4 regions of the Micromonospora sp. BRA006-A genome follow, and region 4 is predicted to be linked to each of the others. Evidence: riboswitches for the same ligand, from Rfam matches in the RefSeq annotation. Region 4 holds a riboswitch; each other region holds the start of a gene.
What was found. A riboswitch is a leader RNA that binds a small molecule or an ion and turns the genes downstream of it on or off. The one in region 4 is predicted to bind cyclic di-AMP.

Region 1: another riboswitch for cyclic di-AMP. It lies ahead of NMK34_RS00410 (NlpC/P60 family protein); the one in region 4 lies ahead of NMK34_RS23055 (hypothetical protein).
Region 2: another riboswitch for cyclic di-AMP. It lies ahead of NMK34_RS11050 (C39 family peptidase); the one in region 4 lies ahead of NMK34_RS23055 (hypothetical protein).
Region 3: another riboswitch for cyclic di-AMP. It lies ahead of NMK34_RS16690 (transglycosylase family protein); the one in region 4 lies ahead of NMK34_RS23055 (hypothetical protein).

The regions. Positions count from the first base shown of each region.
Region 1 is NZ_JANCLW010000001.1:81,651-88,499, reverse strand. It holds gene NMK34_RS00425 (zinc metalloprotease) at 1-990, shown strand, start outside; gene NMK34_RS00420 (pyridoxamine 5'-phosphate oxidase family protein) at 1,059-1,604, opposite strand; gene dcd (dCTP deaminase) at 1,683-2,261, shown strand; gene NMK34_RS00410 (NlpC/P60 family protein) at 2,326-3,357, opposite strand; cyclic di-AMP (ydaO/yuaA leader) riboswitch at 3,371-3,505, opposite strand; gene NMK34_RS00405 (peptidoglycan recognition family protein) at 3,744-5,777, shown strand; gene NMK34_RS00400 (C40 family peptidase) at 5,843-6,849, opposite strand, start outside.
Region 2 is NZ_JANCLW010000001.1:2,303,105-2,311,237, forward strand. It holds gene NMK34_RS11035 (acyltransferase) at 1-836, shown strand, start outside; gene NMK34_RS11040 (hypothetical protein) at 917-1,255, shown strand; gene NMK34_RS11045 (hypothetical protein) at 1,391-2,155, shown strand; cyclic di-AMP (ydaO/yuaA leader) riboswitch at 2,463-2,605, shown strand; gene NMK34_RS11050 (C39 family peptidase) at 2,810-3,652, shown strand; gene NMK34_RS11055 (alpha/beta fold hydrolase) at 4,042-4,788, shown strand; gene NMK34_RS11060 (CDP-glycerol glycerophosphotransferase family protein) at 4,826-6,502, opposite strand; gene NMK34_RS11065 (bifunctional cytidylyltransferase/SDR family oxidoreductase) at 6,522-8,024, opposite strand; gene NMK34_RS11070 (ABC transporter ATP-binding protein) at 8,129-8,133, opposite strand, start outside.
Region 3 is NZ_JANCLW010000001.1:3,669,527-3,677,659, reverse strand. It holds gene htpG (molecular chaperone HtpG) at 1-1,836, shown strand, start outside; gene NMK34_RS16705 (SDR family oxidoreductase) at 2,200-2,898, opposite strand; gene NMK34_RS16700 (helix-turn-helix domain-containing protein) at 2,927-3,403, opposite strand; gene NMK34_RS16695 (LLM class flavin-dependent oxidoreductase) at 3,451-5,013, opposite strand; cyclic di-AMP (ydaO/yuaA leader) riboswitch at 5,185-5,330, shown strand; gene NMK34_RS16690 (transglycosylase family protein) at 5,329-5,973, shown strand; gene NMK34_RS16685 (YbaB/EbfC family nucleoid-associated protein) at 6,146-6,595, shown strand; gene NMK34_RS16680 (M4 family metallopeptidase) at 6,723-8,133, opposite strand, start outside.
Region 4 is NZ_JANCLW010000001.1:5,101,549-5,109,681, forward strand. It holds gene NMK34_RS23045 (HelD family protein) at 1-1,213, shown strand, start outside; gene NMK34_RS23050 (cation diffusion facilitator family transporter) at 1,318-2,232, shown strand; cyclic di-AMP (ydaO/yuaA leader) riboswitch at 2,377-2,507, shown strand; gene NMK34_RS23055 (hypothetical protein) at 2,512-3,588, shown strand; gene NMK34_RS23060 (SRPBCC family protein) at 3,614-4,066, opposite strand; gene NMK34_RS23065 (STAS domain-containing protein) at 4,168-4,527, opposite strand; gene NMK34_RS23070 (hypothetical protein) at 4,946-5,350, shown strand; gene NMK34_RS23075 (BON domain-containing protein) at 5,511-6,185, shown strand; gene NMK34_RS23080 (redoxin domain-containing protein) at 6,246-6,743, shown strand; gene NMK34_RS23085 (DsbA family protein) at 6,740-7,294, shown strand; gene NMK34_RS23090 (LuxR C-terminal-related transcriptional regulator) at 7,298-8,133, opposite strand, start outside.

The sequences.
Region 1 (6,849 bases), 5.0 Mb from region 4:
GGACTCCGTCCCAACCTGCTGACCCGGCGTACCGCCGGTGTCGCGACGTCGACCCTCGCGCTGCTGCTCAGCACGGCCGCCGTCGGTGTCGTCCCCGCTGCTTCGGCCTTCTCGGCCGCCCCGGGCGGCGTCTGCGCCGAGCCGGCCGACGCCCACGCCGACGAGCACGCGAACGCCCGCGTCGCGAAGGGCGGCAACGCCAAGCTCGACCCCAACCACCTGACCGCCAAGCAGGTCAAGGACCGGGAGGCCGACCTCGCCGCCGCGCAGCGCGAGCGGGCCGGCTTCCGGACCGGCGCCGTCGCCCCGCTGGCCACCGTGACGATCCCGGTCGTCGTGCACGTCATCCAGGAGAACAGCACCCGGGCCGGCGGCAACATCACCGACTCGATGATCAACCAGCAGATCACCGTGCTGAACCAGGCGTACGCGGGCTCCACCGGCGGCGCCGCCACCGCGTTCGGGTTCCAGCTCACGAAGATCAACCGGGTGACGAACCCGTCGTGGTACCCGATCGTGCAGGGCTCCTCCGCCGAGCGCTCGATGAAGACGTCGCTGCGCGTCGGCGGCAAGAACACGCTGAACATCTACCTCGGCGAGCTGAGCGACAGCCTGCTGGGCTGGGCGACCTTCCCGAAGCGGACGCTGGACAAGATGGACGGCGTGGTGGTGCTCAACGAGTCGCTGCCGGGCGGCACCGCGACCAACTACAACCAGGGTGACACCGGCACCCACGAGGTCGGCCACTGGCTGAACCTCTACCACACCTTCCAGGGCGGCTGCTCCGGCTCGGGCGACAGCGTCTCCGACACCCCGGCCGAGGCGTCCCCGGCGTACCAGTGCCCGACCGGCCGCGACACCTGCTCGACCGCCGGCAAGGACCCGATCACCAACTTCATGGACTACACGTACGACTCCTGCATGTACCAGTTCACCGCCGGCCAGGCGAGCCGCATGCTCACCGCGTGGAACGCCTACCGCGCAGCCTGACCGTCGTACCGCGTACCGGTGCCGGCCCTGTCCTCGGACGGGGCCGGCACCGTTCGTCGTGGGCCGGGTCAGGCGGCCGGGCGGCGGGTGTCGAAGCCGTGTCGGCCGCGCCGGCCGTCGGCGGCGAGCGGGTCGCGCCGGGCCGGCGCGTCGCCGCGGGGGTCGAGCCACACCCGCACCTGCGGCGGGGCGGCGCCGGGCTGGGCCACCGGGTCGCGCCGGGTCAGCATCGCCACCTCGACGGTGAACTCGAACAGCCGCCAGTCGCCCTGCGGCGACGCGCGGGCGATCCGGGCCAGCCGCGTCACGGTGGCCGGGTCGGTCACCGGCCGTGCGCGCCCCGCGATGTACGCCTCGTCGTCGCTCTCCTCCGGCGGGAACGAGTGCAGCGCGTAGCGGCCGTCGCGTTCGAGGTCGCGTCGCTTCGGCGAGTCGATGACGAAGCACCAGAGGCCGTCGGCGGTGATCACCGGGGAGACCGGGTGGACGCGGGGGCCACCGTCGGCGCGGACCGTGGCGAGGTAGCCGAAGCCCGGCCCGTACTGCTGCATGAGGAGGCGGATCTCGCCGGCGAGGCGGGGCTCGTCGGCGGCGAATTCGGACCAGGAAGCCATGTGGACACTCTATCGAACACGTGTACGAAGATGTAGTGCGACACGCAGGTCACCCGTACCGGTCGCTATGGTGTTCCGATGCTGCTCTCCGACCGCGACCTGATCTCCGAGATCAAGGCCGGCACGCTCGCGCTGGAGCCCTTCGAGCCCACGCTGGTGCAGCCGTCGAGCATCGACGTACGCCTGGACCGGCTGTTCCGGGTCTTCAACAACCACCTCTACACGCACATCGATCCGTCGGTCCAGCAGGACGACCTGACCTCGATGGTGGAGGTGCCGGAGGGCCAGCCGTTCGTGCTGCACCCGGGCGAGTTCGTGCTCGCCTCCACGCTCGAGGTGATCTCGCTGGGTGACCAGCTCGCCGGCCGGCTTGAGGGCAAGTCGAGCCTGGGGCGGCTGGGGCTGCTGACCCACTCGACAGCCGGTTTCATCGACCCGGGCTTCTCCGGTCACGTCACGCTGGAGCTCTCGAACGTGGCGAACCTGCCGATCACGCTCTGGCCGGGCATGAAGATCGGGCAGCTCTGCATCTTCCGGCTCTCCTCGCCGGCCGAGCACCCGTACGGCTCGGCCGTCTACGGCTCGCGTTACCAGGGGCAGCGCGGTCCGACGCCGAGCCGGTCCTGGCAGAGCTGGCGCACCTGGCCGACGCGCTGACGGCGCCCGCGGCTGTTAATAGGGGCCCCCTCCTCTACCGGAGGCGTTAAGAGGGGGCCCTTCCTTACACCCGGCCGTAGCTGTTGATGTCGCCGTCGTCGACCCGCTTCATGGTGATGGGCTTGCCGGACTGGGAGGCGTGCACCACCCAGCCGTCGCCCACGTACATCGCCACGTGGTGCAGGTCGCCGTAGTAGAAGACGAGGTCACCGGCGCGCAACTCGGCCCGGCTGATCCGCTTCGTCACGCCGTGCTGCTGGCGTGCGCTGTGCGGCAGCGAGACGCCGCCCTTCGCCCACGCCGCCATGGTGAGGCCCGAGCAGTCGAAGTGGTCCGGTCCGGCCGCGCCCCAGACGTAGATCTTGCCGATCTGGGCGCAGGCGAACTTGACCGCCGCTCCGGCCGGGCCGCCGGGGTAGCCGGCCGGGCACGGCGCCGGGCGCAGCGGGCCGCCACCGCCCTTGCCGTACACCTTCAGCCGCAGCTTCTCCAGCTTGGCGATCTCGGCGTCGATCTGCTTCTTCTTCGCCGCGAGCTGGGCCTCGGTACGCGCCAGCCCGGCGATCATCTCGTCCAGCGGCTTCTTCTTCGCCGCCAGTTCATCGCGCAGCGCGGCGACGGAGCGCACCTGCTCGTGCTGGCGGTGCGCGAAGCGGTCGAGCAGTTCCAGGCCGTTGACCAGGTCGCCGGGCGAGCGGCTGCCCAGCAGCGCGTTCACTGTGGAGAGGTTGTCGCCCTTGTAGGCGTCGGCGGCGAGCCCGCCGACCTGGCCGAGCGCGGCGTCCACCCGGGCCTGGAGGGGTGCGATCTGCCGGCCGAGCGCGTCGGCCTGCTTGCGCCGCGCGGCGAGCTGCTCGCGTACGGCGTTCACCTGTTCGATGACCGGTTCGAGTTCGTTCCAGTCGCGGTCGATCTGGGCCTCGATCTCGGCGACCGAGGGTTCGGCGTGTGCCGCCGTGGCGCCGCCGGTCAGGACGACTGCGGTGCCGACGAGGGCGGCGAGGGCTGTGGTGAAGCGGGACCAGCGGGTACGCGGCACAGCCGTGGACCGGTCGACCGACCGGTTCGACGACGGCCGCGGGGCATGGAGTGCCACCGGGCGTCCGTACTCCTTCTTCCGTACCGCCTACCGGGTTAGCTGACGGATTCGGGCGGGAAGGGAGCCGCCCTACCGCATCGCTGCGGATTCACCCCAGGTACCTGGTTCCCCGGCTCGCCCGGAGGCGACTCGGCGGTGTCGGACCGTCACCGACCGGGTTGGACGGTGAGACGTGCGGCCGACGATTCACCAGAGTAGGGACCACCGTTATCGATCCGCAACTTCCAGCGCCGTGACACTCCGTACGCGATGCGGGGCCGCACCCAGGGCGGAGGTGAAGTTTTCTTTCAAGACTGATTACTCGCTGGAAAGGTATTGACCCTCCCGGGTGTGCGGAGTGAGGGTGGAGACGCAGTGACCCCCATCCCTGTCCAGGAGGTTCGATGCACCTCTCCGCCCCGCCGTCGGGCAGACGGATACTGCTCGCCGCCGCAGTGGCGACAGCCACCGCGCTGGCGACGACCGGCCCGGTGACCGCCGCGCCGGACACGTCCGCGCCCGCGAGCGACAGGCAACAACAGTACGCCGCCGCCGCGGCCGAGTACGGCGTGCCGCAGAACGTACTGCTCGGTGTCTCCTATCTGGAGTCCCGCTGGGACACCCACACCGGACAGCCGAGCACCAGCGGCGGCTACGGCCCGATGCACCTGACCGACGCCGCGCACATCCTCGCCATGCCGGGCAGCGCCCACGTCGACGAGGACGAGGACCCGCGCGGCGACGACTCCCGCCCGCTGAAGCTCGACCCGGCCACCGCCGCCGCACCGGAGCGGGAGACCCCGCTGCCGCCCGCCTCGCTCCAGACGCTCGCCGCCGCCGCCGCGCTCACCGGGCTCGACGCGGGCACGCTGCGCACCGACCCGGCCGCGAACATCCGCGGTGGCGCGGCGCTGCTGGCGTCGTACCAGAAGGCTCTGGGTGGGCCGGTCGGTGCCGGCACCGACCCGGCGGCCTGGTACGGCGCGGTGGCCCGGTACTCCGGCGCGGACACCTCCGACGCCGCGGCGGCCTTCGCCGACGAGGTCTACGACCAGCTCGGCCAGGGCGCCAGCCGCACCACCGACGACGGCCAGCGGGTCACGCTCGCCGCCACCGCCGCGACGCCGGACCGTTCCCGGCTGGCCCGCCTCGGCCTGCGCAACGCCGAGCGGCCGGACGGGCTGGAGTGTCCGGTACGGCTGGCCTGCGAGTGGATTCCGGCGCCGTACGAGCAGCTCAGCGACGACCCGGGCGACTACGGCAACCACGACCTGGCCGACCGGCCGAAGCAGCAGAAGATCGAGTACATCGTCATCCACGACACCGAGGGCTACTTCGGCCCAAGCGTCGACCTGGTGAAGCGGGCCGACTACCTGGGCTGGCACTACACGCTGCGCTCGGTGGACGGCTACATCGCCCAGCACATCAAGACCAAGGACGTCGGCTGGCACGCCGGCAACTGGTACGTCAACGCCAAGTCCATCGGCCTGGAGCACGAGGGCTTCGCCGGTCAGGGCACCTGGTACACCGAGGCGATGTACCGCACCTCCGCCAAGCTGGTGCGGCACCTGGCGCTGAAGCTCGGCATCCCGATGGACCGGCAGCACATCATCGGCCACGACAACGTGCCCGGCATCACCGCCGCCAACGTGGGCGGCATGCACTGGGATCCGGGACCGTACTGGGACTGGTCGCACTACTTCGACCTGATGAAGGCGCCGTTCCGCAGCACCGGCACGCCCCGTACCGGCCTGGTCACCATCGACCCGGACTTCGCCACCAACCGGCCGGCGTTCACCGGCTGCAACCAGCAGCCGCCCGGCGTCCCGACGCCCCGGCCGCCGGCCGAGCCGTGCCCGTCGCGCGGTTCCTCCGCGGTGGTCCTGCGGACCGCGCCGAGCCCGGACGCCCCGCTCGTCAACGACCTCGGGCTGCGCCCGGACGGTACGCCGGACACCATGTACATCTCCGACCACGGCGCCCGCGCCTCCGCCGGTCAGACGTACGCGCTCGCCGGCCGGCAGGGTGACTGGACGGCGATCTGGTACCTCGGCCAGAAGGCGTGGTTCCTCAACCCGGCGTCCGCGCCGACCGCCAAGTGGGCCACCGGCTTCGTGGTGACCCCGCGGCCCGGCAAGGCCACCATCCCGGTGTACGGGCGGGCCTACCCGGAGCAGGCCGCCTACCCGGACACCATCCCGTACCAGACCATCTCGCCGCTGCAGTACACGTTCGCCGCCGGCCAGCGGTACGCGGTCGGCGGGGTGCTGCCCGGCGAGTACTACCGGGCGGTCTCGTTCGACGGTTCGGCCCCGGGTGACCGGACCGTGGTCCGCGGCAAGAACCGCTACGTGCAGGTCCAGTTCGGTCACCGGATCATGTTCGTGAACCTGGACGACGTGCTGGTCATGCCGTCCCCGGTCGGCACGCCACGCTGACCTTCCCGCGAGAACGCGAAGGCCCCCGGTCCCTGCGGACCGGGGGCCTCTCCGTGTGACCGGGGTCAGGCGACCCGGACGAAGCCGGCGAGCGGCTGGGTGCTGATGCTCGACACCTGGACCGGTTTGCCGGTCCGTGGCGCGTGCACCATCACCCCGTTGCCGAGATAGAGCCCGACGTGGTGCAGGTCGGAACCGAAGAACACCAGGTCACCCGGTCTCGCCTCGGAGCGGGACACCTTGCGGCCCTCGTTCCACTGCGCGCCGGTGAAGTGGGTCAGCGAGATGCCCGCCGCCTTGTACGCGTACTGGGTGAGGCCGGAGCAGTCGAACGAGTTCGGGCCGGTGGCGCCCCACACGTACGGGTCGCCGACCTGGGCGCACGCCGTCTTGATGGCGGTCCGCGCGGCACTGCTCACCACGCCGTCGACGGCGGGGCAGCCGGCCGGGCGGATCGAGGTCACCGGCAGCATGGCGGTCAGCCGCTTGATCTCCGAGTCGATCTGCTTCTTCTTCGCCGCGAGGTCGTTCTGCTGCTTGGTCTCCAGCGCGATCAGCGCGTCGAGCTTCTCCTTCTGCTTGTTGTACTCGTCGCGCACCTTGAGCACACCGGCGATCTGGCGGCGCTGGTCCTCGGCGATCCGGTCCAGCATGACCAGCTGCTCGGCCAGCGCGCCCGGCTTGGAGTTCACCAGCAGCGCGCCCAGCTCCTGCGACGGGCCCTGGATGTAGTACCGGGCCGCGATGTCGCCGACCTTGTTCATGGCGAGCGTGGAGGCCAGCTCCAGCGGCACCATCTTGTCCTTCAGCGCCTTGGACTTCTTCTGGTTGGCGCGAAGCTGCGAGCGGACCTTGTTGAACTGCTCGATGGTGGGTTCGAGCTGCTGCCACTGCTTGTCGATCTGCGCGTCGATCTCGTCCACCGACGGCGCCGCGTGCGCCGGGGCGGTCAGCATTCCGGCGCCGACCGCGGCGGCCGCGACCAGGGTGACCAGACCGCGTACCACCCGTCGGAACCCGGCCCGCCGGCCGGGTGGAGCGCTCGGGGCGTGACGTTGAGGGGGCGTGGTTG
Region 2 (8,133 bases), 2.8 Mb from region 4:
TCCCGCTGGGCGGCTACTTCTACAGCGTCAACAACGTGAGCTGGTCGCTCTCCTGCGAGCTGGCCTTCTACCTGTGCCTGCCGCTCGTGGTGCCGTGGCTGCGCCGGGCCCGTACCGGCGTGCTGCGGACCGTGCTGGTCGCGGCGCCGCTGCTCATCCTGGCGCTGTGGCCCGGCCAGCAGCTCGTGCCGGAGGAGCAGCGGTGGTGGTTCACCCAGATCTTCCCGGTGACCCGGTCGCTGGAGTTCTGGATGGGCGTGGCCGCCGCCGAGCTGATGCGCCGGCACCGCTGGCGCGGCCCGAACCTCGCCGCCGCCACCGGCATCTTCGTCACCACCTGGGTGGTCGCCGCGCTGTGGATCCCGGCCGAGTTCTGGGCGGCGCTGCTCGCTGTCGCGTACCTCCTGGTCATCGCCGCCGCGGCGGACGCCGACGTGCGCGGCCGGCCCACTCCCTGGCGGTCCCGGGCGATGGTCTGGCTCGGCGAGGTGTCGTTCGCCTTCTACCTGGTGCACGTGCTGGTCATGGTCACCGTGCTGCGGCTGACCGGGCACTGGGGGACCGGCCTGCCCGGCTGGCGCGGCCCGCTCGCGGTGCTGGGCTTCCTGGTGGTCACGCTCGCGCTGGCCGCCGCCCTGCACCGCTGGGTGGAGACACCGATGATGCGCCTGCTCGGCCCGTCCCGCCGGGCCCGCGCGGCGTCGCGCGCACCGGCCGTGCCGGCTCCGCGCACGCCCGCCGAGGCCGCCACCGTCCCGGCCGCCGACGGGGGCGCGGCCTCCGTCACCGGTCCGGCCGAGGACATCGAGTACGCCGGGCGGCGTCGCCCGGACTGACACGCGCACACGGCGGCCGGTCGAGCCGCGACACGCCGTGCGGCGGTGCGTTCGTGGGGGTTCGGCGGTAATTTGTACCCGTGCTTCCGATCGCGCTCACCTGCCCCGTGTGGTGGGTGGCGCGCTGGACCGCCCGGATGCTCGCCAGTCTCGCCGTGGTCGTCGCCTGTTCGTTCGGCGCCGCCACGCTGCCGTCCGCCGCTGCCGCCCCCGCCCCGGCGGCCGCCGTCCCGGCGTACCCCGTCACCGGCGCCTCGGCCACCGCGCGGCCGGAAGCCGATCGCGTGGCCGAGCGGCAGGCCCTTCCCGCCGGGGCGCCGGCGCCCGCGCCCCGGGCGACCGCCCCGGCCGCGCCGCAGCCGGTCCCGGCCGGACGGGCCGCCGCACCGGCCGGCCCGCGCGCCCCGCCCGCCCGCTGACCCGCCCACGGGCCGCGCCCGTTCTCCGCACCCACTCGCACGTCATCCCCGCACCCGTCCGGCGGCCCTCCACCGGCCCGCCCCGGCGAGTTCGTGCGGGCCCTCCCGCCAGGTTCTTCCCGTGAGGTGCCGACCATGTCGCAGACCGCTCTGTACCACTTCCTCACCTCCGTGCCCGAGGCCGCCGCCATCTGGTCCTTCCTCCTGCTGCTCGCGCTGGGCCTGCTCGCCGCGCTCGTCGCCCGGCCCGAACGCGACCCCGCCCCGGAGGTCGCCCCCGAACCGGCCGACACCGACGCCGCCCGCCGCGACGACCTGATCCGGTACGCCGAGGAGGTCGCGGTGGCGGCCGCCGGTGCCGCCCAGACTGCCCGTCGCCGCCGGGAGCGGTGGCTGGCCGTGCAGGACGCGGCGGACCGGGCCTGGACCGCGTACGACGAGGCGGACGCCGCCGCCCGCCGCCTCGCCGGTGCCGCCGCGCTGCCCGCCCCGCGCACACCGCGCACCCCCGCCGAGTACGCGGCCCGGGAGCGCTGGCTGCACCACGCCGCCATGACGGCGCACTGGCGGGGCGACCTGACCGCCCGTCAGCTCGCCGACGTGCTGGCCCGCCGCAACGGGTGGGATCCGCGCCGGCACCCGGCCGAGCAGGAGATCGTGCTCGCCCGCATCATCAGGGACGGGCGGCGGGCCGGATGGGAGAGCGCCGCCGCGCGGGAGCGGTCGGCCTGGCGGGACGCGGAACTGGCCGCCGAGTCCGCCCGGACGCTCGCCGCCGAGGCGTACGCCGCCACCGCCGCGCTGCGGCCCGCCCCGGCGTACCGGAGCGCGACGGCGAGCGCCCAGCCGGTGCCCGCGACGGTCCGCAACGCCCGCTGGCGTCCGGCCCGGGTCGGCTGAGCGGCCGTCTCGACCGAATCGTTATCCGGAACGTGGTGAGCCCGGTCACCCGGGCCGCCGAAACGGGCGCCGGGCGCAGAACGGGTCATCGAGTCCCGCGATTGCCGGTCGGGCGCTCGCCGTCTGTCCGCTTTCCGCCGCCGGGTGCCGTCGAAACTGCTTGTCCCATTGAGTGAAGTCAGTAACCGGGTGTTCCGAAATCCGTTACCGCGGATCACGTTTACGCAGGTGGGAGCGCTTGGCAGGGGACATACCCGCCGGTAGTGTCGGCGCGTCCGATGCGGTAATCGATCGCCGACGGCGACGCCGCACCGACCCGCCTAATCGTGTTCCACGAACCGGGGACCCATGAGCACCATCGGGGTGAATCCGCGAGCCCACGGCCCGCGGTAGGGCGTACTTCCCGCCCGAATCCGTCAGCTAACCCGGTCGGCGGCCACGGAAGGAGTACCCCTCGTGCCCACCCCTCGATCGTCCCCCCGCCTCCACGGCGAAGCGGTGCCCGCGCGCGCCTGACGCGCGACCGGCAACCGCCCCCTGGGCGCCCGGCATCACGGGCGTTCCCGATCCCCCGGCCATCCGGCCCCGCCAGCACGTGTGAGTGCCTCCGCGTGCCGGGCCGGCGTGTGCCGCTCACGCCCCGTGGAGGATTTCGTGAAGCACCACCTGAAGCGTCAGCTGCGACGGATCGTCACCGAACGCCCGTACCAGATCATCGCCGGATCGGCCGCCGCGCTCGTGCTGGCCGCCGGCGCCGGAACCGTCGCCACCGCCGGTGACGACGCCCCGGTCCAGGAGAACACCGCCGCGGTCGCCGACCTCGGCGCCGCCCGCCTCGGCGAGCAGCCCGCCAGCCGCAGCGAGGCCCGCATCGCCGTACCGCAGGCGTCGCCCAGCGCGCCGGCCGCGCCCAGCGCGCCGGCGAGCGCCTCCCCGTCCGCGAAGGCCGCAGCGGACCCGGACACCACGCCCAAGGCCAAGCCGAAGCCGCCGTCGAGCAAGTCGCTCGACTACGACTACCAGGCGCAGATCAACTACTTCTACTGCGGCCCGGCCGCCGTGCGCAACGCGCTCAGCGCCGCCGGCATCGAGCGCAGCCAGGATGCGCTCGCCGGCCCGCTCGGCACCACCGAGATGGGCACCAACTCGGCCGAGGACACCACCCGGGTGCTCAACCAGCAGGTCAAGGGCAACCCGTACCGGACCCGCATGATTCCCGGCTCGGCCACCCCGGCCCAGATGGACCGCCTCCAGGCCGACGTGGTCGAGGCGATCAGCAACGGCCGTGGGGTCGTCGCGAACGTCGCCGGTACGGCCACCGACACCAACGGCGGCTGGCACTCCTTCCCGGGCGGCCACTACGTCGCCGTGGTCGGCTACAAGGACGACGGCCGGATCGTACGGATCGCCGACTCGGCCGACCCGTCGCTGCCCTCGTACTGGGTCACCACTATCGACCTGGCGCACTGGATCGCCAGCCGCGGCTACTCCGCCTGACCGTCCCGCACACCCGAAGGCCGGCACCCCACCCGGGGCGCCGGCCTTCCCCGTCCCCGCCCCACCCTCGCGCCTGTCCCGCCTCGCCCTCGCCCGCCCGGCCCTGGCGCGGCCCCCCTCTCGCTGCCCTGGCGCGCCGATCTTGGACTTGTGGCGCCCAGTATGCCCGGCTCGCCCGCTATGGAAGGTGCCACAACTCCAAGATCGACGGTGAGGGCGGAGTGCGGGCGGCCCGAGCCGGGGCGACGGGGCGTCCGGGGCGAGAGCGGCGCGAGGGCGGCGCGCGAGGCGAGGGCGGGGGCGAGGCGAGCGGCGTGGGGGCGTCAGGGTGGGGGCGGTCGGCGGGTTCGGTCTCGCGTGTCCGGGGCGGGCGGTGGCAGACTGCGCCAATGGGCGAAGCGACGGGGAAGCGGCACCTGATTCTCCTGCACGGCATGGGTGCCACCGGCGAGGTGTGGCTGCCCTGGGCGCCGCTGCTGGAGCGCCGCTGGCCCGGCCGCTGGCTCGCCCCCGACCTGGCCGGTCACGGCTGGTCGCCGCCGCTGCACGGCTACTCGTTCGAGGCCCTGGCCCAGCGCGTGGTGGACGGGCTCGGCCCGGTGCGGCTCGGCCCCGACGACCGGCTGGTGCTGCTCGGGCACTCGCTCGGCGGGGTGGTGGCGCTGGCGCTCGCGGCCCGGCAGCGCGGGCTTCCGGTCGACGCGGTGGTCGGGCTCGGCATCAAGGCGGTCTGGTCCCCGGCCGAGTTGGCGAAGTCGGCGGAGCTGGCCGCCCGGCCGGTCACCTGGTTCGCCACCCGTGACGAGGCGGCCCGCCGCTACCTGCGGGTATCAGGGCTCGCCGGGCTGTTCGCCCCGGACCATCCGGTGGTGGAGGCGGGGCTGCGGCGGACCGACGGCCGCTGGCGGCTCGCCATGGACCCGGCCGCGTTCGCGGTCGGGGAGCCCCGGCTGCCGGTGCTGCTGGCCGCCACCGATGTGCCGGTGCTGCTGGCCCGGGGCGAGCTGGACCCGATGGTGACCGACGCGCAGCTCAAGGAACTGGGCGTGCCGGTGGCGACGCTGCCCGGGCTGGGCCACAACGCGCACGTCGAAGACCCGGAGGCGGTGCTCGCCCTGCTCGACCCGTACCTCTGAGCGGGCGAGCCGGCCCGCGACGGGCCGGCGCGCGCTTCTAGCGGGCCGCGCGCGGCCCCGGGACCGCCCAGTCGGGTTCCAGCTCCCGGCGGGCGGCGGAGAGGAACGCCTCGGCGTAGGCGTCGGCGGGGAAGTCGCCCAGGTAGCGGGTACGCGCCGCCCAGCGCTGTGCCGCCTTCGGGTCGGCGTCGAGCAGGTCGGTGAGCACCTCGTCCACGTTGGACATGTCGCGCCGCAGCACGTAGCCGGATGCCGCGAGCGGGAACCGCTCGACGAAGTGCTCCCCGTCGGCACCGGTGTCGGTGACCGCGTACGGCTTGCCGGAGTAGAGCCAGTCGGAGATGACCCCGGAGACGTCGGAGACCAGCGCGTCGGCGCGGTTGACGCACTCGGTGAGCGTCAGCTCGCGGGCCGCGGCGGCGCCCCACAGGTGCGGCCGGCCCGTCTTGGCCCGGTCGGCGGCGAGCAGTTCGGTGAGCCGGGCGAGCTGGCGGGCCGAGGCCGGGTTCTTGCCGGTGTACGGGTGGGCGCGCAGGATCACCACGGCACCCCTGTCGATCAGCCGGCGGATCAGCGTCTCGGCCACCGGCAGCGAGCAGTAGTTGGCGTCGGCGTGGTGCCCGGTCCAGGTCGGCGTGTAGAGGACCGTCGGGTGCGCGGACGGGGTGACCGGCTCCCGGCGTACCTCGATGGCCTCGACCTGGGGACGGCCGACCACGACGAACTTGTCGGCGGGGATCTCCACGCCGGCGCGGGCGTACCTGTCGATCGCCGCCTGACCGGCGACGAAGATCTTGTCGAAGATGGCCGAGACCGGGTTGGCGCTGGGGGCCTTGTCGCTGTCGCCGTGATGCAGCTGCACGTGGGTGAGCTGGTTGAACCGGATCAGGTGGGCGTTCTTCGCGCCGTGGTTGACGTAGAACGCGACCCGCAGGCTGGGCACCAGCGCCTCGTCCAGCGCCTTCAGCGTGGGGCAGAGGACCACCGGGGCGCGGGTGGCGGCGGCCACCGCGGGCAGGAGCTCCGGCTCGCGCAGCACCACCACGAACGGGCGGCCGATCCGTTCCAGGTACGGCAGCCACATGGTGACCTGGTACTCCGAGCCGGGCGGCGCGGAGAAGTGCAGCACGAACTCGGGCTGGTGGCGGCGCAGCGCCCGGCCGACCGGTCCACCTCCGGCGGGCGGCCGGAACCGGCGCCGGGCGAGGTCCAGCGCGACCGCCCCGCATCCGGCGCCGACCAGCAGCGCGGCGACCAGCGCCGTCCAGGCCGGCAGCGTCAGGGCGGCGGCGAGCGCCACCACGGCGAGCAGCACCAGCAGCGCGTCGCCCAGCCGGGCGGCGACGACGGGTGTCCACGTGCGGACCGGGAGGTTCGCCGCGCGGATCTCCAGCGCGCCGGCCTGCCGCAGCGGGCCGACCAGTAGCACCAGCCCGAGTAGCACCAGCGCGGTGGCGGCGAGCGCCGGGTCGAAGCCGTCGTCGAGGCGACGGGCGTAGCCGACCAGGATGCCCGCGGCCACGAGCACCGTCTCGGCGAGGCCGTCGGCGGACGGCCGGACGCGGCGCTCCCAGGCGGTGGCGGCCAGCGCCGCGACCGCCAGGGCCAGACCCCAGCCGGTGGCGCCGGTGAGCGCCACGACGAGGAAGGCCAGCACCGCCAGCCCGGTGGTCAGCCCCCGGGCGAGCAGCTTGCGGACCAGGTCACCACGCATCTGGTACGTCCCGTCGGGTTCAGGCGTCGGCGGACAGCTCGGACCGGTGCGGGCCCGGCTGCGCCGGTACGGCGGCCACCTGCTCGCCGGGGGACCGGCGCACGTCGACCACCTGGCCGGTCAGGTCGGAGATCAGCACGTCCAGGGACGCCTGCGCGACCGCCTCGGAGGAGAGCAGCGTGTGCTCCGGCTCGTCGCCGAACGCCCGCGTCCGCATCGGGGTGGCGGTGCGTTCCGGGTTGACGCAGTTGACGCGTACCCCGAACTCGGCCCATTCGTCGGCGAGCGCCTGGGTCAGGTTGACCAGCGCGGCCTTGGTGGCCGAGTAGAGCGCGTAGCGGGCCCGTCCCCGGGTGTACGAGCTGGACGTGTAGAGCAGCAGCTGGCCCTTTGTCTGCTGGAGGTACGGCAGGGACTGACGCGCGATGGTGACCGGGCCGACGAAGTTGACGTGCAGGAGACGGTCCATCGTCTCGGAGTCCATCTCGGCCAGCGCGCCCTTCTCCAGGATGCCGGCGGTGACCACCACGTGGTCGATCCGGCCGGTGGCCTCGAACGCGGTCTTCAGTGCGGCGGCCACGTCCTCGGCGCGCTCGACGTGGGTGCCGGTGGTGGAGCGGCTGAACGGGAAGACCTGTGCGCCGTAGGAGCGGGCCAGCTCGGCCAGGTCGTGGCCGATGCCGTAGCTGCCACCGAAGACCACGATGGTCCGGCCGGTCAGTTCCTCGGCGTAGCTGCGGTGGTCGGTCAGCCGGGGCGCCTGCGCGGCGGCGAGCTGGAACAGCTTGTCGGCCAGGTGTACGTCGACCGGGTGGGTGACCTTGATGTTCTCGTCCGAGCCGTCGATCACCTTGATCGGCGTGCCGGGCAGGTAGCGCAGGACCACGCCGCAGTCGTCGGTGGCGGCGAAACCGGGGTCGCCCTCGGCCCGGCGGTACGCCTCGCGGATGGTGCCGGAGCGGAACGCCTGCGGGGTCTGGCCGCGGCGCAGCCGGGAACGGACCGGGATGTCGGTGATGCAGTCGTCCGCGTCGACCTGGATGATCGTGTCGGCGGACGGGATGGCCACGTCGACCGCCGAGTAGGTCCAGAGCGCGTTCACGCACTCGCGCACGATCCGGGCGCTGACCAGCGGGCGGACCGCGTCGTGGAAGAGGATGTTGACGTCGCCCTCGCCGACCGCGTCGAGCGCGATCCGGGTGGTGTCGTTGCGGGTCTCGCCGCCCTCGATCACCTTGGTGACCTTGCGGAAGCCGGCGTCCGCGACGATGCGTCGCGCGTCGTCGACGTGACCGGTGGCCATCAGCACGATGATCTCGTCGATCTCCGGCGCGGCCTCGAAGACGGCCAGGGTGTGCTCGATGATCGGCTTACCGGCGATCTTGAGTAGCTGCTTGGGGATGCCCAGCCCGAGGCGCGTACCGGTCCCCCCGGCGAGGATCACGGCCACCGTACGCGCGGGGCGCCAGGGTGCCGGGCTCGCCGGCGCGGCGTCCGGTGCGGTGGTGTGGTCCTGCGTCATTGCCGTACCTCACTCTGGGTGAAAGGGGATGGGTCCGAAAACCTTAACGCGTACGCGGGAGCGCACCGCTCCGGGCGGAACCCGGTGCGGTGCGCTCCGGGGCGCTACT
Region 3 (8,133 bases), 1.4 Mb from region 4:
CTGATGGTGCACTCGATCTACTCGAACAAGGACGTCTTCCTGCGCGAACTGATCTCGAACGCGTCCGACGCGCTGGACAAGCTGCGGCTGGAGTCGCTCGTCGACAAGGAGCTGCCGGCGGACACGTCCGACCTGCACATCGAGATCGAGGTCGACAAGGACGCCCGTACGCTCACCGTGCGGGACAACGGCATCGGCATGACCCGCGACGAGGTGGTCGGCCTGATCGGCACGATCGCCAAGTCCGGCACCGCCGAACTGCTGCGCAAGCTGCGCGAGTCCGCCGACGCCGCCGCGTCCCAGGAGCTGATCGGCCAGTTCGGCGTCGGCTTCTACGCCACGTTCATGGTGGCCGACAGGGTGACACTGCTGACCCGCCGCGCCGGGCAGTCCGGCGGCACCCGCTGGGAGTCCGCGGGCGAGGGCACGTACTCGATCGAGGAGGTCGAGGACGCACCCCAGGGCACCTCGGTCACGCTGCACCTCAAGCCCGTCGACACCGAGGACAACCTGCACGACTACACCGCCGAGTGGACGATCCGGGAGATCGTCAAGCGGTACTCCGACTTCATCTCGTGGCCGATCCGGATGACCGTCGACAAGCCCGGCGAGGACGGCGCCACCACCCGCGAGGAACAGACCCTCAACTCGATGAAGGCGCTCTGGGCGCGCTCGCGGGACGAGGTCGACGAGGCCGAGTACAAGGAGTTCTACCGGCACGTCGCGCACGACTGGGCCGACCCGCTCGAGACGATCCACATGCGCGGCGAGGGCACCTTCGAGTACGAGGCGCTGCTGTTCCTGCCCTCGCACGCCCCGCTCGACCTGTTCTCCCCGCAGGGCCGCCGCGGTGTGCAGCTCTACGTCAAGCGCGTGTTCATCATGGACGACTGCGACGCTCTGATGCCCAACTACCTGCGCTTCGTCAAGGGCGTGGTGGACGCGCACGACCTGTCGCTGAACATCTCCCGGGAGATCCTCCAGCAGGACCGGCAGATCCGCGCGGTGCGCCGCCGGCTCGTCAAGAAGGTGCTCGCCACGCTCAAGGACATGTCCGCCGAGTCGTACCGCACGTTCTGGACCGAGTTCGGCGCGGCGGTCAAGGAGGGCCTGCTGGAGGATCCGGACAACACCGAGACGCTGCTGGAGCTGGTCCGCGCCGCCAGCACCCACGACCCGGCCGAGCCGACCACGCTGCGCGCGTACGTGGAGCGGATGAAGGACGGCCAGACCGAGATCTACTACGCCACCGGCGAGAACCGGGCCACCATCGAGAACTCGCCGCACCTGGAGGCGTTCCGCGCCAAGGGCTACGAGGTGCTGATCCTCACCGACCCGGTGGACGAGGTGTGGGTCGAGCGCGTCGGCGCGTACGACGGCAAGACGCTGCGCTCGGTCGCCAAGGGGCAGGTGGACCTGGAGACCGAGGAGGAGAAGGAGAAGGCCGAGGCGGAACGGCAGGAGTACGCCGACCTGCTCACGTTCCTCGGCGGCGCGCTCGCCGACAGCGTCAAGGAGGTGCGCCTGTCCACCCGGCTGACCACCTCACCGGCCTGCGTGGTCGGCGACGCGCACGACATGACGCCGACGCTGGAGAAGATGTACCGGGCGATGGGTCAGGAGGTGCCCCCGGTCAAGCGGATCCTGGAGCTGAACCCGGCCCACCCGCTGGTCACCGGGCTGCGCAAGGCACACGGCGAGGGCGGCGACACGGCCGCGCTGACCGAGACCGCCGAACTGCTGTACGGCATGGCGCTGCTGGCCGAGGGCGGCGAGCTGGCCGACCCGGCCCGGTTCACCCGCATCCTCGCCGACCGCCTGGCCCGAGGCCTCTAGCCCCACCCGCCCCGCCGGCCGGACCCGGCCGGCTTGATCGACTCCATTACGCCGAGGTGGCGGTATCAGGATGCCCCCGATACCGCCACCTCGCCGAGCTGGTGGATCAAGCTGTCTTGTCCCAGGATGGGGAAGATCAGTCCCAGATGGAGGGAGCCGGCTCGGTGAGTGAGCTCCCGGTTGGTGGTCTCTGCACGCCCGCGTCGGCAGGGCCTGCCTGGTTGGACGGGTGTGGGTCGGGCTGGATCTGCTGGCGCCGGTGAGGCGCCGGCCTGGTGTCCAGCCCGCGCGGCCGGCCGTAATCGCCGTTGGCTGGTGAAGAGGCCGCTGAGCCGGTGCGCCGGGGCGGCGAGCCCGGTCGGCTCAGGGGAGGGCGGGGTAGAGCGCGGCCACCCCGCCGGACAGTGCGGCCTGGACCCGGCGCGCCACGTCGTCGGCCAGGATCTCGTAGCTGTCGGACTCGATGCCGTCGGCGGCGAGCCGGGCGACGTCAGCCGGGTGGGCCTTCGGGCCGGGTACGGCGGCGGCCATCTCGGTGTCCATGTAGCCCACGTGCAGGCCGGCGACGCGGACGCCCCGGCCGGCCAGCTCCAGGCGCAGGGCGTTCGTCATCGACCACTCGGCGGCCTTCGCCGCGCCGTACGCGCCGACGCCGGGGAACGTGAACCAGGACAGCGCGGACAGCACGTTCAGGATCGTGCCGCCGCCGTTCGCGGCGATCCGGGGCGCGAACGCCCGGACCACCGACAGTGTGCCGAGGTAGTGCGTCTCCAGCTCCAGCCGGATCTTGTCGAGGTCGCCGTCGAGCAGGTCGCTGCCGGTGCTCACGCCCGCGTTGTTGACGAGCAGCGTCACGTCACCGGCCCGCTCCGCGGCGGCGGCGACCGACGCGGGGTCGGTGACGTCCAGGCGTACCGGGGTGACGCCGGGCAGGTCCACGGCGTCCGGGTTGCGGGCGCCGGCCCAGACGGTCGCGCCACGCGCGACGAGTTCGGCGGCCAGGTGCCGGCCGAAGCCGCGGTTGGCGCCGGTGACCAGGGCGGTGCTTCCAGCGATCTTCATGTGTCGCTCCGAGGTGTGGTGAGGGAGGTCAGGCGGACAGCAGGCCCGGACCGGGCAGCACGGCGAGTTCGCCGGGCGGTACGTCGTGCCCGGCGTCGCAGCGCAGCCGGGCGTGCACGGGAGCGCCGCACTCGTCGTGGGCCACCCGGACCGCCGGGCCCACCTCGTCGGCGGCGTACGCGTCGCCCCACTGCCGCAGCGCGACCAGCACCGGGATCAGGTCGCTGCCCTTGGCGGTGAGCACGTACTCGTCGCGGGTGCGCTGCCCGGGCTCGCGGTAGGGACGCCGGTCGAGCAGCCCGTCCGCGACGAGCTGCTTGAGGCGGGCGGCGGCCACCGGCTCGCTGACGCCGACCCGCCGGGCGAAGTCGTCGAAGCGGCGGGTGCCGAACGACGCCTCCCGCAGCAGGAGCAGCGTGGTGCGGTTGCCGACCACCTCCAGCGCCCGGGCGATCGAGCAGTTGGCGGTGGACCAGGAGTCACGCTGCGCAAGGAGGTCCGTCATGGCGTCGACGGTACCCCCCTGACTTAGGAACACATAAGTCAGCTACCTCACAGCTGGCCGGGGAAGAATCCGTGCCGGGCCAGCGGCTCGACGATCTGGTGCTCCTCGTACGACAGGTGCGACAGCAGCGTGTCGGTGAGCAGGTCCACCGCCCCCTGGAGGCCGGTGAAGTCGCCGGGCCGGCGGACCAGCTCCACGAGCGCCCGGTCGACGCTCTCCACCACCCCGTGGATCACCACGTGCTCCTCCTCCAGGCGGTCCAGCACCGCCGCCAGCCCGGCCTCGGAGCGGCGCAGGTGCGGGAAGATCGAGGCGTCCTCCAGTCCGTGGTGCTGGGTGACCATGGTGCAGTACGCCGCGCAGTACGCCCCGAGCGTCCAGTTGTTCTGCCGCATGGTCATCTCGTTCAGCGCGGCTCGCGCCCGGCCCGGCGAGACACTGCCCTGCTTGACCTGTTCCAGCAGGTCGCGCACCTGGGCCAGCTCCTGGCGCAGATGGTCGTGCACGTCCACCAGGTGTTGCCCGGCGGCCTGTCCCCGGGCCGGGTAGACGTGCCCGGCCGGCGGCGGCGGGGCGCTCGGGCGGGTGGACTCGTCCCAGGGGCGGCGCGCGCTGAGGCGTACCCCCGGGTCGGGGGTGGGGGTGACGCCGAGCGTGCTCGGGCCGCCGGCGGCGGCAGGCGCGTCGGCGGCCGTGCGGGTTCCGCCGGCGGGCGTGGCGCGCTCGGCGGCGACCAGTTCCCGCACGGCGGGCGCGACCTCCTGGCCGAAGATCTGGATCGCGCGCGGCTCGTCGCTGCCGAGGATGAACGTGGTGATGCCGTGCTCCAGCGTGAGCCCGGCCAGCTCCTCCACCCACTGCTCCGGCGGCCCGGCCAGGAAACCGGCCGACGAGCGGGCGAACGTGCCGGTCACGTTGAGCATGCGGCGGATCGCGGCCGGATCGCGCCCGGCGGCCCGGGCGCCCTCGTCGACGAGCGCGTTCAGGGCGGGCAGCTCGTCGGGGCCCTTCGGCAGGTACGACAGGGACGGCAGCCAGCCGTCCGCGGCGCGGCCGACCAGGCGCAGCATGCGCGGCTTGTACGCGCCGACCCAGATGCCCACCGGATGCGCGGGCGCCGGACCGCGCTTGGCGCCGACCACCCGGTAGTGCTCGCCGTCGACGCGGATCATGCCGCGACGGTCGGTGTCCCAGACCTCGCGGATCACCCGGATCGCCTCGTCGAGGGCCTCGACGGCGGCGCCGGGGGACAGGCGCCGCCCGCCCGCCGCCTCGATCGCGTCCCAGAACGCGCCCGCGCCGAGGCCCAGCTCCACCCGGCCGCCGGTGAGCAGGTCCAGGCTGGCGACGCTGCGGGCCAGCACCACCGGCTGGCGCAACGGCAGGTTGAGGACGTTCCCGGCCAGGCGGACACGTTCGGTGGCGGCGGCCACGTAGGACATCAGCGTCCAGGTGTCCAGGAAGCCCGGCTGGTAGGGATGGTCCTGGAACGTGACCAGGTCCAGCCCGACCTGCTCGCAGAGCCGGGCCAGCGCCACCACCTGGTCGGGCTGCCCGGCGGCGGGGGTGACGAAGCCGCCGAAGGCCAGCTCGTGTCCGTGATCGGTCATCCGTCAAGCCCTCCCGTGATCTTGCCTGGCCCTGCCACCGTAGCGCCGCCGCCGGTCGCCCGGCCGGGTGAAGAGCGTCACAAGAAGTGGACGAACGTCGCAAATCGCTCCTAGCGTCGGTTTCGTTCGCAGACGCGGACACCGCGGGCCGGAAACGCCAAATCCCGCCGCCGGCCCCGGTAACCGAACCTCGTGCGGGAGCGGGGGAACCACACGTTCCACGGTGCATCGTCACCTCGGGGTGAAGCCGCCACCGGCGGCCGGGCTCCTCGGCCCGAACCCGACAGCTCACCTCGTCGGCGTGGAGGAATCCACATGGCAACTGAATACTCAGCCCGAAGCCGCCGTACCGCTCTCGGAGCGGTCCTGGCCGGCGCCGCCGTCGGCGCCGCGACCCTCTTCGGCCCGGCCGCTCCGGCCAGCGCGGGCGTCAACTGGGACGCGGTCGCGCGCTGCGAGTCCGGTGGCAACTGGAAGATCAACACCGGCAACGGCTACTACGGCGGGCTCCAGTTCTCCCGTGCCACCTGGAACGGCTACGGCGGCCAGAAGTACGCCGCGCGCGCCGACCTGGCCAGCCGGTCCGAGCAGATCGCCGTCGCGGAGAAGGTCCTGCGCGGCCAGGGCATCGGCGCCTGGCCGGTCTGCGGCAAGAAGGGCGGCTCGGCGAGCGCGGCGAGCCGGTCCGAGCGGGCCACCACGAAGGCGGCACCGAGGAAGGCGGCGCCGAAGCGGGCCGCCGCGACGAAGGCCGCGCCGGAACGCGCCACGACGAACGCGGCGCCGCGGCCGTCGTCCGGCGCCGGAGAGTACGTGGTCCGGCGCGGGGACACGCTGTCGGAGATCGCCGTGGCGCAGCGCGTCGACGGCGGCTGGCGGGCCCTGCACGAGCGCAACCGGGCAGTGGTCGGCGACGATCCGGGCCTGATCTTCCCGGGTCAGCGGCTGCGCCTGCGCTGATCTCGTCCGAGCGCCCGGCCGGTTCGCCCGGCCGGGCGCGACACGCCGCGTGGCCGGTGTCCGGCCTGCTCGCGGCGCCGGGACGCGACCCGGACCGGCCGGTGACGGGGATTCGTCGGAGCCGGTTGCTAGGGTCACGAATGCTCGGCTAAGACGTGAAGAAAGCGCGGATATGACCAACGACCCGTTCTCGGCGGCCGCGAGCATCGACGAGCTGCTGACCCGCACGCAGCAGGCGCTCACCGCGATGCGCTCCCGGGCCTCGGCGCACGCCGACGGCGAGCCGGGCGACCTGCTGCTCGCCGAGGGCACTGCCGCCGGCGGCCGGGTCCGCGCGGTCGCCGTCCAGGGTGGCCGGCTCGATTCCGTCACTATCGACCCGGAGCTGGCCGGCGAGCCTCTCGACGTCCTCTGCGGACACCTCGTGACCGCCGCCAACGCCGCGTTGTCCGAGCTGGACGACCGGGTCAGCGCGTCGGCGCGCGCCGACGCCGACGCGCTCGCCGCCCGGCTCGGCAGCATGGGCGACCAGGCCGAGCTGTTCGGCCGCGCGATGCACGAGGCGGCCGCCCGGATCCACCGCGACCGCGGTGCCGCGTCCCGGGCCGGGCGCGCGGTCTGACCCGACCGCACCCGACCCGGCACGACGAGGCGCCGCCCCGCACGCGGCGCCGGCCACGCGGCGCCGGCCGGGCACGACGAGGCGGCCGGCCGCCGGGAGGACGACGACCGGCCGCGCTACGCCACGGTCAGCTCAGGGTGACCGCGGTGTCGTCGACGACGAAGGACGTCTGCAACGAGCTGTCCTCCACGCCGCTGAACGAGATGGTCGCCGTGGTGCCCGCGAGCGACGAGATGTCGAAGGACCGCTGCACGTAGCCGGTGGCCTTGTTCAGGTTGGAGTACGTGGCCAGCGTGGTGCTGCCCGCCTTGACGGTGAGCTTGTCGTAGGCGGTGCTGGTGGTCGACTCCGCGCTGTCGATGTGCAGCCAGAAGCTCAAAGTCGCCCGGCATCCGGCCGGGATCGTCACCGACTGGCTGAGCGTGTCGGTGTGCGACGAGCCGTACCCGTCCAGCCACGCCTTGTACGAGCCGCCGTGGGCGGCCTGGCCGCTGTCGGTGGTGATGACGCCGGACGAGGCGCTCCAGCTCACGTTGCCCGACTCGAAGCCCGGGTTGGCGAGCTTGTTGCCGGAGCAGCCGCCCGACGGCGGGGTGGTCGTGGTGCTCGGGGTGGGCGTCGGGGTGCCGCCTGAGCAGGTCGGGTCACCGGACTGGGCCGGCACGCTCACCGCGTCCCAGGCCGCCTTGACCGTGTTGAACTCCGCGCAGCTGCCCGGGTAGAGGTTCTTCGCCGCCTGCAACGTCCAGGTGCGGTACTTGAGGTACGACGAGGACGAGGTCTTCAGCAGCATGCCGTTGTACATGATCTTCATGGCCTTCTGGATGCCCAGGCCGGTCACGCTGCTGCCGTTGCAGGTCGAGCTGGACGGCTGCCCGTTGGTCGGGCTGCTGCCGTTGGCGAGCAGGTAGAACCAGTGGTTGCCCGGGCCGGCCGCGGCGTGCACCTCGGTCGACGGGATGCTGCTGGAGTAGCAGTTCGGGTCGCCGAGCGCCGACGGGTTGTACATGTTGCGGATCGGGCCGGAACCGACCAGGTTGATCTTCTCGCCGACCAGGAAGTCCGGCGCGTCGTAGCTGGACGGCTCGTTGGCGAACCACTCGGTGGCCGCGCCGAACGTGTCAGCCACGAACTCCTGCGTGCCGCCGCCGGAGATGCCGCCCGGGGTGTTGTCGTCGATGCCGTGGCCGATCTCGTGCGCCACCACGTCCAGCGAGCCGATCCACTGGCCGGCGGTGTTCTTGCCGATCTGCACCTGGCTGCCGTCGTAGTAGGCGTTCTGGTCGTTGAGGCCCACCCGGATCGGCCAGTAGCCGCCGTTGCCGTTGGCGCCGTTGCGGCCCAGCCACTGGGCGAGCATCTTGTGCTCGGTCTGCGCGGAGAACAGCGCGTCCACGCAGCCGGTCTCCTTGCTGGTGGCGGTGCCGTTGCCCCACACGTCGTCGGAGCCGCTGAACGTGGTGTTGTTCGCCGCGTCCTGGCAGCTCAGGTTGGTGACGGTCGGGTCCTTCATGGTGTACGTGGAGCCCGACTGGGTG
Region 4 (8,133 bases):
GCCGGACTCCCCCGCCGAGCTGCGCCTGCTCTACCGGGGCGAGCTGCTGCGCCTGGAACGTCCCGCGCTGGACGCGATCCGGGACCGGACGCTGGCCCGTGGCGCGCGCCGCAACGAGGTACGCCGGGCGGCGTTCGACGCGGTGCTCGCCGCGCTCTACGCGCAGGCCCGCACGCTGCGGGTGGGCCGGCTGCCGGAGCAGCCCGCGTTCGAGGACGAGATCATCGAGCGGCCGGAGTTCCGGGAGTTCCTCAAGGCGTGGTGGCCCCGGCTGCACCCGCGGCACGTGCTGGACTGGCTGGCCCGCCCGGACCGGCTGCGCCGCTACGCCGGGGGCATCCTGTCCTCGGCGGAGATCCGGCTGCTCGGAGACGCGTACCGGACGCTGGCGACCGAGGGCCTGACGGTGGCCGACATCGCGCTGCTGGACGAGCTGGACGCGCTGCTCGGCAAACCGGTGCAGCGGGCCCGCCCCAAGCGAGACCCGTATCAGCTCGCCGGTGGCGTGCGCGAGCTGAGCACGTACGCCGACAGGCAGCGCGCCGCCCGCGCGGCGGCGCGGGAGCGTCCGGACGACTACCGCGACTACGCCCACGTGGTGGTGGACGAGTCGCAGGACGTCTCGCCGATGCAGTGGCGGATGGTCGGCCGGCGCGGGCGGCTGGCGTCCTGGACGGTGGTCGGTGACCCGGCGCAGACCGCCTGGACCGGCGACCCGCAGGAGCTGGACCGGGCCCGTGACCAGGCGCTGGGCCGGCGCAAGCGGCACCGCTACGAGCTGACCACCAACTACCGCAACTCGGCGGAGATCTTCGCGGTGGCGGCGGCGGAGATCCGCCGCCTCTACCCGGACCTGCCGCTGCCCGACGCGGTGCGGTCCACCGGCGTGCCGCCGGTCGAGCGCACGGTGCCCGCCGCCGACCTGCCGGCGGCCACCGTCGAGGCGGCCGAGGCGCTGCTCGCGCAGGTGGAGGGCACCGTCGGCGTGATCACGCCGGTGCCGCGCCGGGACGAGGTGGCCGGCTGGCTGGGCGGGCGCGGCGCGGGCCGCCTCCAGGTGGTGACAAGCCTGCAGGCCAAGGGCATGGAGTACGACGGCGTGGTGCTGGTGGCGCCGAGCGAGATCCGGGCCGACCCCGGCTCGGGTGTCCGCACGCTCTACGTGGCATTGTCGCGGGCCACCCAGCGTCTCACCACGCTGGATCCCTCCTGACGGACACCCGGCAGTGACCCGGCCTTCACCCACAGTTCAGTTGCATACATAGCGATGTGAACATACATTGGGCCTGGCCGGTACGGGGCAGGAAGGGTGTTGGCGTGGGCGCAGGTCATGACCACAGCGGCGCGGTGACCAACGCGGCGCACCGCCACCGGGGCCGCCTCTGGGCCGCCTTCGCGCTGCTCGCCGCCCTGATGGTGGTCGAGGCGGTGGCCGCGTTCACGACCGGCTCGCTGGCGCTGCTCTCCGACGCCGGGCACATGTTCACCGACGTCCTCGGCATCGGCATGGCGCTGGCCGCGATCACCGCCACCCGCCGCGCCGGCACCGACCCGCAGCGCACGTTCGGGCTCTACCGGCTGGAGGTGCTCGCCGCCCTCGCCAACGCCGTCCTGCTCGGCGCCGTGGCGATCTACGTCCTGGTCGAGGCGGTACGCCGGTTCGGCGAGCCGCCGGAGGTGCTGGCCGGCCCGATGCTCGTGGTGGCGGTGCTCGGCCTGCTCGCCAACATCGTCGCGTTCGCACTGCTGCGCGCCGGGTCGAAGGAGAGCATCAACCTGCGCGGGGCGTACCTGGAGGTGCTCGGCGACCTGCTCGGCTCGCTCGGCGTGATCGCCGCGGCGCTGGTCATCGCGGTGACCGACTGGTGGTGGGCGGACCCGCTGGTCGCCGTCGGGATCGGCCTGTTCATCCTGCCGCGCACCTGGCGGCTCGGCCGGGCCGCGCTGCGCATCCTGGTGCAGGCCGCGCCGGAGCATCTCCAGGTCACCGCCGTGCACGACCGGCTGGCCGCCGTGCCCGGCGTGGCCGAGGTACACGACCTGCACGTCTGGACGCTCACCTCGGGCATGGAGGTGGCCTCGGCGCACCTCACCACCGACCCGGGCGCGGACCCGGCCGGGGTGCTGGCCGCCGCGCGGGCCGCCCTGCACGAGGACTTCTCCATCGATCACGCCACGTTGCAGGTCGAACCCGGAGCGTCGGCCGGAGTGTGCGGAAAGACCGAGTGGTGATTAGGGCAGACTTAAATCACTGCGACTGTTGTAGTCTTATGCCGGTTTTGCCCCGCCTAGTGGCGTTGCTCGACGGAGCCGCGCCCGGGCAGCGCCGGTAGTCTCGGTCGCGGCCGCACCCGCGGACGCCACCCGGCCCCGGTGGGGCGGCCGTCGCCTAATCGTCCGCAGGGACGAGCCGGGGAACCACGTACGTGGGGTGCATCCGCGTCAGCGGTAGGGATCTTCCGTCCCGAACCCGTCAGCTAACCCGGTCGGCGTTGACGGAAGGACGTGTGAATGCCCCCAGTGGCACCTGTACGACGGACGGCCGCCCGGTTGGCGGCCCTGCTCGTCGCGACGCTGGCCCTCGGCGTCGCGACCGTTCCGGTCTCCCCCGCCTCCGCGGCGCCGGCGACCGGCCTGCTCGCCGCCGCGCCCGGCGGCGACGACGAGGGCGGCACGCCGGAACTGCGCGCCCAGCTCGACGCGGCCAGCAAGGGCTGGCTGGAGGCGAAGGCCGCGCTGAACCGGTCGGTGACCCGCCAGAAACAGCTCAACGACCAGCTCAAGACAGTCGGCGCCGAGCTTGCCGTCCGCGACGCCAAAGTCGGCGAGATCGCCGTCGTGGCGTACCGCAACGGCCGCCTGGGCACCGCCGGGGCGCTGCTGGGCAGCAGCAGCCCGGAGGGCTTCATGGACCGGGCCGCCGCGCTGGAACAGGTCGCCGCGCACGAGGACCGTACGCTGCGCGACCTGATCGCCACCCGCGACGAGGCCACCCGCACCCGCGCCCAGCTCGACGGGGAGATCCTCGAGCAGCGCAAGCAGGTGACGGTGATGGCCAAGCGCAAGGACCAGGCCGAGCGCGCCCTGGAGGTGGCGAACGACCGCGCGTCGCGCAGCAGCAGCGGCGGCGGCAGCGTCCAGGGCACCTCCAGCAAGAACGCCAAACCGGCGCCGCGCAACTCGGACGGCTCCTGGCCGTCGGAGTCGTGCAGCGTCAACGACCCGACCCCGGCGAACGGCTGCATCACGCCGCGCACGCTGCACGCGCTGCAACAGGCCAAGGCGGCGGGCTTCACCAGGTACGTCTCGTGCCACCGGCCGAGCGGCTCGGGTGAGCACCCGAAGGGGCGGGCCTGCGACTTCGCCGCGCAGAAGAACGGCTTCGGCGGCGTCGCCACCGGCGGTGACCGGACGTACGGCAACAACCTGGCCGCGTACTTCGTGCGCAACGCCGACCCGCTCGCCGTGCTCTACGTGATCTGGTTCAAGCAGATCTGGCTGCCCAGCAGCGGGTGGAAGTCGTACAGCGGCGGCAACGGCGACCCGTCCAGCGACCACACCAACCACGTGCACCTGTCGGTGTACTGAGCACACCCGGAGAGGGTCGGCCGGATCAGGCCGGCCGGCCCTCCAGGGTCGCCCCGAGACGAGCCGCCAGGCCCAGGTGAGCCGCCCGGGCCTGGCGGAACGCGTACCCGAACAGCGGCGCCGGCGCGGTCAGCGTGATCTCCACGTCGATGCGTACCGTGCCGTCCGGCTCGTCCCGCAGGCGGGTGTGGTTGCGGACGGTCGTCGCGGGTTGCTGCCGCGCCACGGTGACGACCTCGTCCTCGCTCGCGACGAGCACGTCCGCCTGGTACGTGACCGGGAAGTGCAGCGGGCCGAGTTGCAGCCGGTCGGTGATCGCGTAGCTGGCCAGCGCGCCCGGCCGGGCCGGTAGCTTCCGGACCCGGACGATCAGCGGATGCAGCTCGCCCTGGCGACTCAGGTCACCCAGCAGGGCCACCGCGTCGGCCCGGGTGCACCGGGCCTGCACGGTGTAGCTGAAGCTGTCGCTGCTCTGCAAGCGGGCCCCCTCGCCGTCGTGCGTCGCGACGATCGTCCCGTACCGACGCCGGACTGGCAACGGGTAGAAGGTCCCCTGGCCGCAGGGGGTGTGAACGGCGCTCAGGCGCCGGGCAGCACCTCGGGGGTGTCGTCGGCGAACCACGGCTCGGGCGCGCCGAACAGGCCGAGCAGGCCGGTCACCCAGAGCTGCCGGTGCACGAACCGGCTCGGCTCGGTGACCACGAGCTTGACGCCGCTGACCTCGCAGGTCTGGAAGCCCGCGACCATGGCGCTGATGCCGACCGAGTCGATGAACGTGACGAGCCGCATGTTCAGCTCGATCCGCGAGGGACGGCCCTTCGCGAGCACCTCGGCGATCGCTTCCCGCACCTCGTACGCGGTGTCGACGTCGATCTCCCCACGGGGCGCGATCTGGACGACACCACCCGGCCGCACCGACTTCACGATCGACAGGCTCACGCGAGCACCTCCACTCGCCCATGACGGGCGCCTCATCAGTACGCGGGCCGCGACCGAGAGTATTCCTCCAACGGCCCGGTCGCCACCCCCCGGGATGAGCAATTCGCGAACTGGGCACACCTGGGCGTACTCAATCCGGACCTCCGGGTTCCAGTTTCCCCTGTACGGCGGGCCGCGGCCAACCGTGCGACCGGGCGGGCCCGCCGATCCGCCGACCAGGGTAGCTGGCGCACGCACGTCCCGTCGGCACCGGTCCCGGCGCGTTCGGGTGGTTCGTCCGGTTCGCTGCTCACGGCCGGGCACCACCGCGTGGTTTGCCGCGTGCGCCGGTGGGGCACTGCCCGAGACAGTGAACCCGCCGGATGGACACCGGAGTCCGAAGTGGCCGCCGGCCTTCGGCACCCGAGGAGGTAGAACGATGTTCGGATCCAACCTGCTGGACCGCCGGGGCAAGGCCGAGCGGGTCGCCGACCAGGCGTGGCAGAACCTGCTCTCCGCCGTCGGTTCCGCCGGTGACAGCGTGCGCGACGCCACCCGGACCGCCCGCCGCAGCTCCTCCGGCCTGGCCGACGACGCCACCGACCTGGTCGGCTCCGCCGCCGACGAGGCCCGCCGCCGGGCGTCCCTCGCCTTCGACGCGCTCGCCGGCCGCCGGCCCGCCCTGCCGTGGACGCTGCTGATCGCTGCGGCGCTCACCGGTGCGGCGATCGGCTGGGCCGCCGGCACCGCGGCGCGCGCCGCCGGCAGCCGGGACCGGGCCGCCGAGGAGATCGAGTTCGTGGACGTGGACCGGCCGAACTCGCCGGCCGGCCTGGACGGCTGACCCGCCCGTACGACACCACGACGGCCGCTCCCGGGAGTCCCGGGGGCGGCCGTCGTGCTGCCTCACCCACAGCGGGTGAGGGCGGTTCACCCGGGGCGCGCGCACGATCGCGGGTGCGGGACCACGTGCCCGTGCCGCGATCGACGGGAGGGAGAGCCGGATGACCACCGACACGATCACCCGTACCGACCGGGACATCCAGTCCGCCGTGCTCGACGAGCTGACCTGGGAACCGCGGGTCGGCGCGGACGAGATCGGGGTGACCGTCACCGAGGGCGTGGTGACACTCACCGGCCGGGTCGACAGCTACGCCAAGAAGTGGGCCGCCGAGCGGGCCGCGCACCGGGTCGCCCGGGTCCGCGCGGTCGCCAACGACCTCGCCGTCCGGATCGACACCGCAGCCGGACGGGAGGACCCGGAGATCGCCGTCGCGGCCGTACGGGCGCTGGAGTGGGACGCGTTCGTGCCGATCGAGGCGTTGCAGGTGACTGTGGCCGACGGCTGGGTCACGCTGCACGGCGAGGTCGAGTGGGAGTACCAGCGGCGGGCCGCCGAACGCTCGGTCGCCCGGCTCACCGGCGTGTGCGGGGTGAGCAACGGCATCGCGGTACGCCCAGCGGTGCGCGCCGACGGCGGTGACCTGGCCGAGCGGATCGTCGACGCGCTGGCCCGCAACCGCGCCACCGAGGCCGAGGAGGTCGACGTGCGGGTGCACGGCGACACGGTGCTGCTGGACGGGCGGGTCCACTCGCCCGGCGAACGCGAGGAGATCGAGCGGGTGGTGTGGAACGCGCCGGGCATCCGGGAGGTGCGCAACCACCTCGCCGTGCGATGACGGAGAACCACCCCGCCCGGGTGAGCCCGCCTCACCCGGGCCGCGGGCATCGTGGGCGGCATGAGTGATCCGAACGGGCTGATCACACCGGGCACGGACGCGCCCGGGTTCACGCTGCCGGCGGCGCCGGACGGGCGCGAGGTGGGCCCCGGGCAGTTCCGGGGCCGTCCCGTGGTGCTGGCGTTCTACCCGGCGGACTGGTCACCTGTGTGCGGCGAGCAGATGACCCTGTACCAGGCCGCCCTGCCTGAGCTGGAGCGGTACGGCGCGGTGCTGCTGGGCGTCTCGGTGGACGGCGTCGACTCGCACCGGGCGTTCGCCGAGAGCCGGGGCATCCGGTTCCCGCTGCTCGCCGACTTCGAGCCCAAGGGTGAGGTGTCGCGCCGGTACGGCGCGTACGCGCCCCACGGGCAGTCGGACCGGGCGCTCGTGGTGATCGGCCCGGACGGCCGGGTGGTCTGGACCCATCTGTCCCCGCCCGAGGTGAACCCGGGTGTGGACGGCATCCTCGACGCGCTGGAACGGCTGGACGCGGATCGGCGGGTGAGTGCCCGATGACCACGCCACTTCAGGTCACCACCGCGCGGCTGCGGATCCCGGTGACCGACCGCGACCATGTCCGCGGGCCGGTGGACGCGCCGGTCACCATCGTCGAGTACGGCGACTTCCAGTGCCGGTTCTGCGGCGCCGCGTACCCGAACCTGGCCGAGGTGCTGCGCCAGCGGGCCGACGTGGTGCGCCTGGCGTACCGGCACTTCCCGATCACCAACGTCCACCCGTACGCGGAGAGCGCCGCGGAGACCGCCGAGGCCGCCGCTGCCCGGGGCCGGTTCTGGGAGATGTACGACTGGCTCTACCAGCACCAGGACCAGCTCGACCCGGTGCACCTGTCGCTGGGCGTCGAGCAGATCGGCCTGTCGCCGGAGGAGATCGCCGCGGAGGTCGGCCGGCAGGAGTACGCCGACCGGGTGCGGCAGGACTTCGTCGGCGGCATCCGCAGCGGCGTCAACGGCACGCCGACGTTGTTCGTCAACGACGTCCGGCACGACGGCGGCTACGACCTGGCCGAACTGCTGGCAGTGGTGGACGCCGCCACCGACGACGGCTGACGGTCAGATCAGCCGCAGCTCGCGCGCCCGCCGGACGGCGTCCCGCCGGCGGGTCGCGTCGAGCTTGCGGTAGATGTTGCGCACGTGCGTCTTCACCGTGTTGACCGACAGTGACAGCTCGGCGGCGATCTCCACGTTGGACAGGATGCTCTGCAGATAGCGCAGGATGGTCAGCTCCCGCTCGGTGAGCGGCTCGTCGAGCGTCCGGGCCGGATTGTCAGCGGTCGCGGCCACCGGGTGCGCGTCCACGCCCCGCACCAGCTCGCTGACCGTCGCCCAGTACGCGGTGCCGGAGTCGAGACGCGCGGCGAGCAGATCCCGTACCCCCGGTTCGGCGCGGGTGAAGACGCGCCGGAAGCCGTCCGGCTCGGCGAGCGCCAGCACCTCCTCCAGCAGCCGCCCGGCGCGCCGGGCGTCACCGGAGGCGTCGGCGAGCGCCGCGTCGAGCAACCCGGCGCCCAGCCGCACCGGGAGCGGCCAGTCCGCCGCGGCGGGCCCGGTCCAGTCGGGCAGTGCCCGCTCGGCCGCGCGGGCGTCACCGGCACGCAACCGCAGCCGCGCGTCCGCCAGCGCCGGCGCCGGCCCGTCGCCCGCCGCGTCGAGCAGCGCCCGGGCGCTGTCGACGTCACCGACGACGGCGCGTACCTGCGCCTCGTCGGCGGCGAGCCACGCACCCAGCTCCGGGCCGGGCGTGGCGGTCCGGGCCTGCGCGAGCGTGCGCAACGCGCCGCCCGGGTCGCCGCCGTCGGCAAGTAGCCCCGCGCGGCACAGCGCGGTGAGCGCCGCGCCGCCCGGCTCCGCGCCGGCCGGCCCGGCGAGCGCCAGGTGGGCCGTGGCCT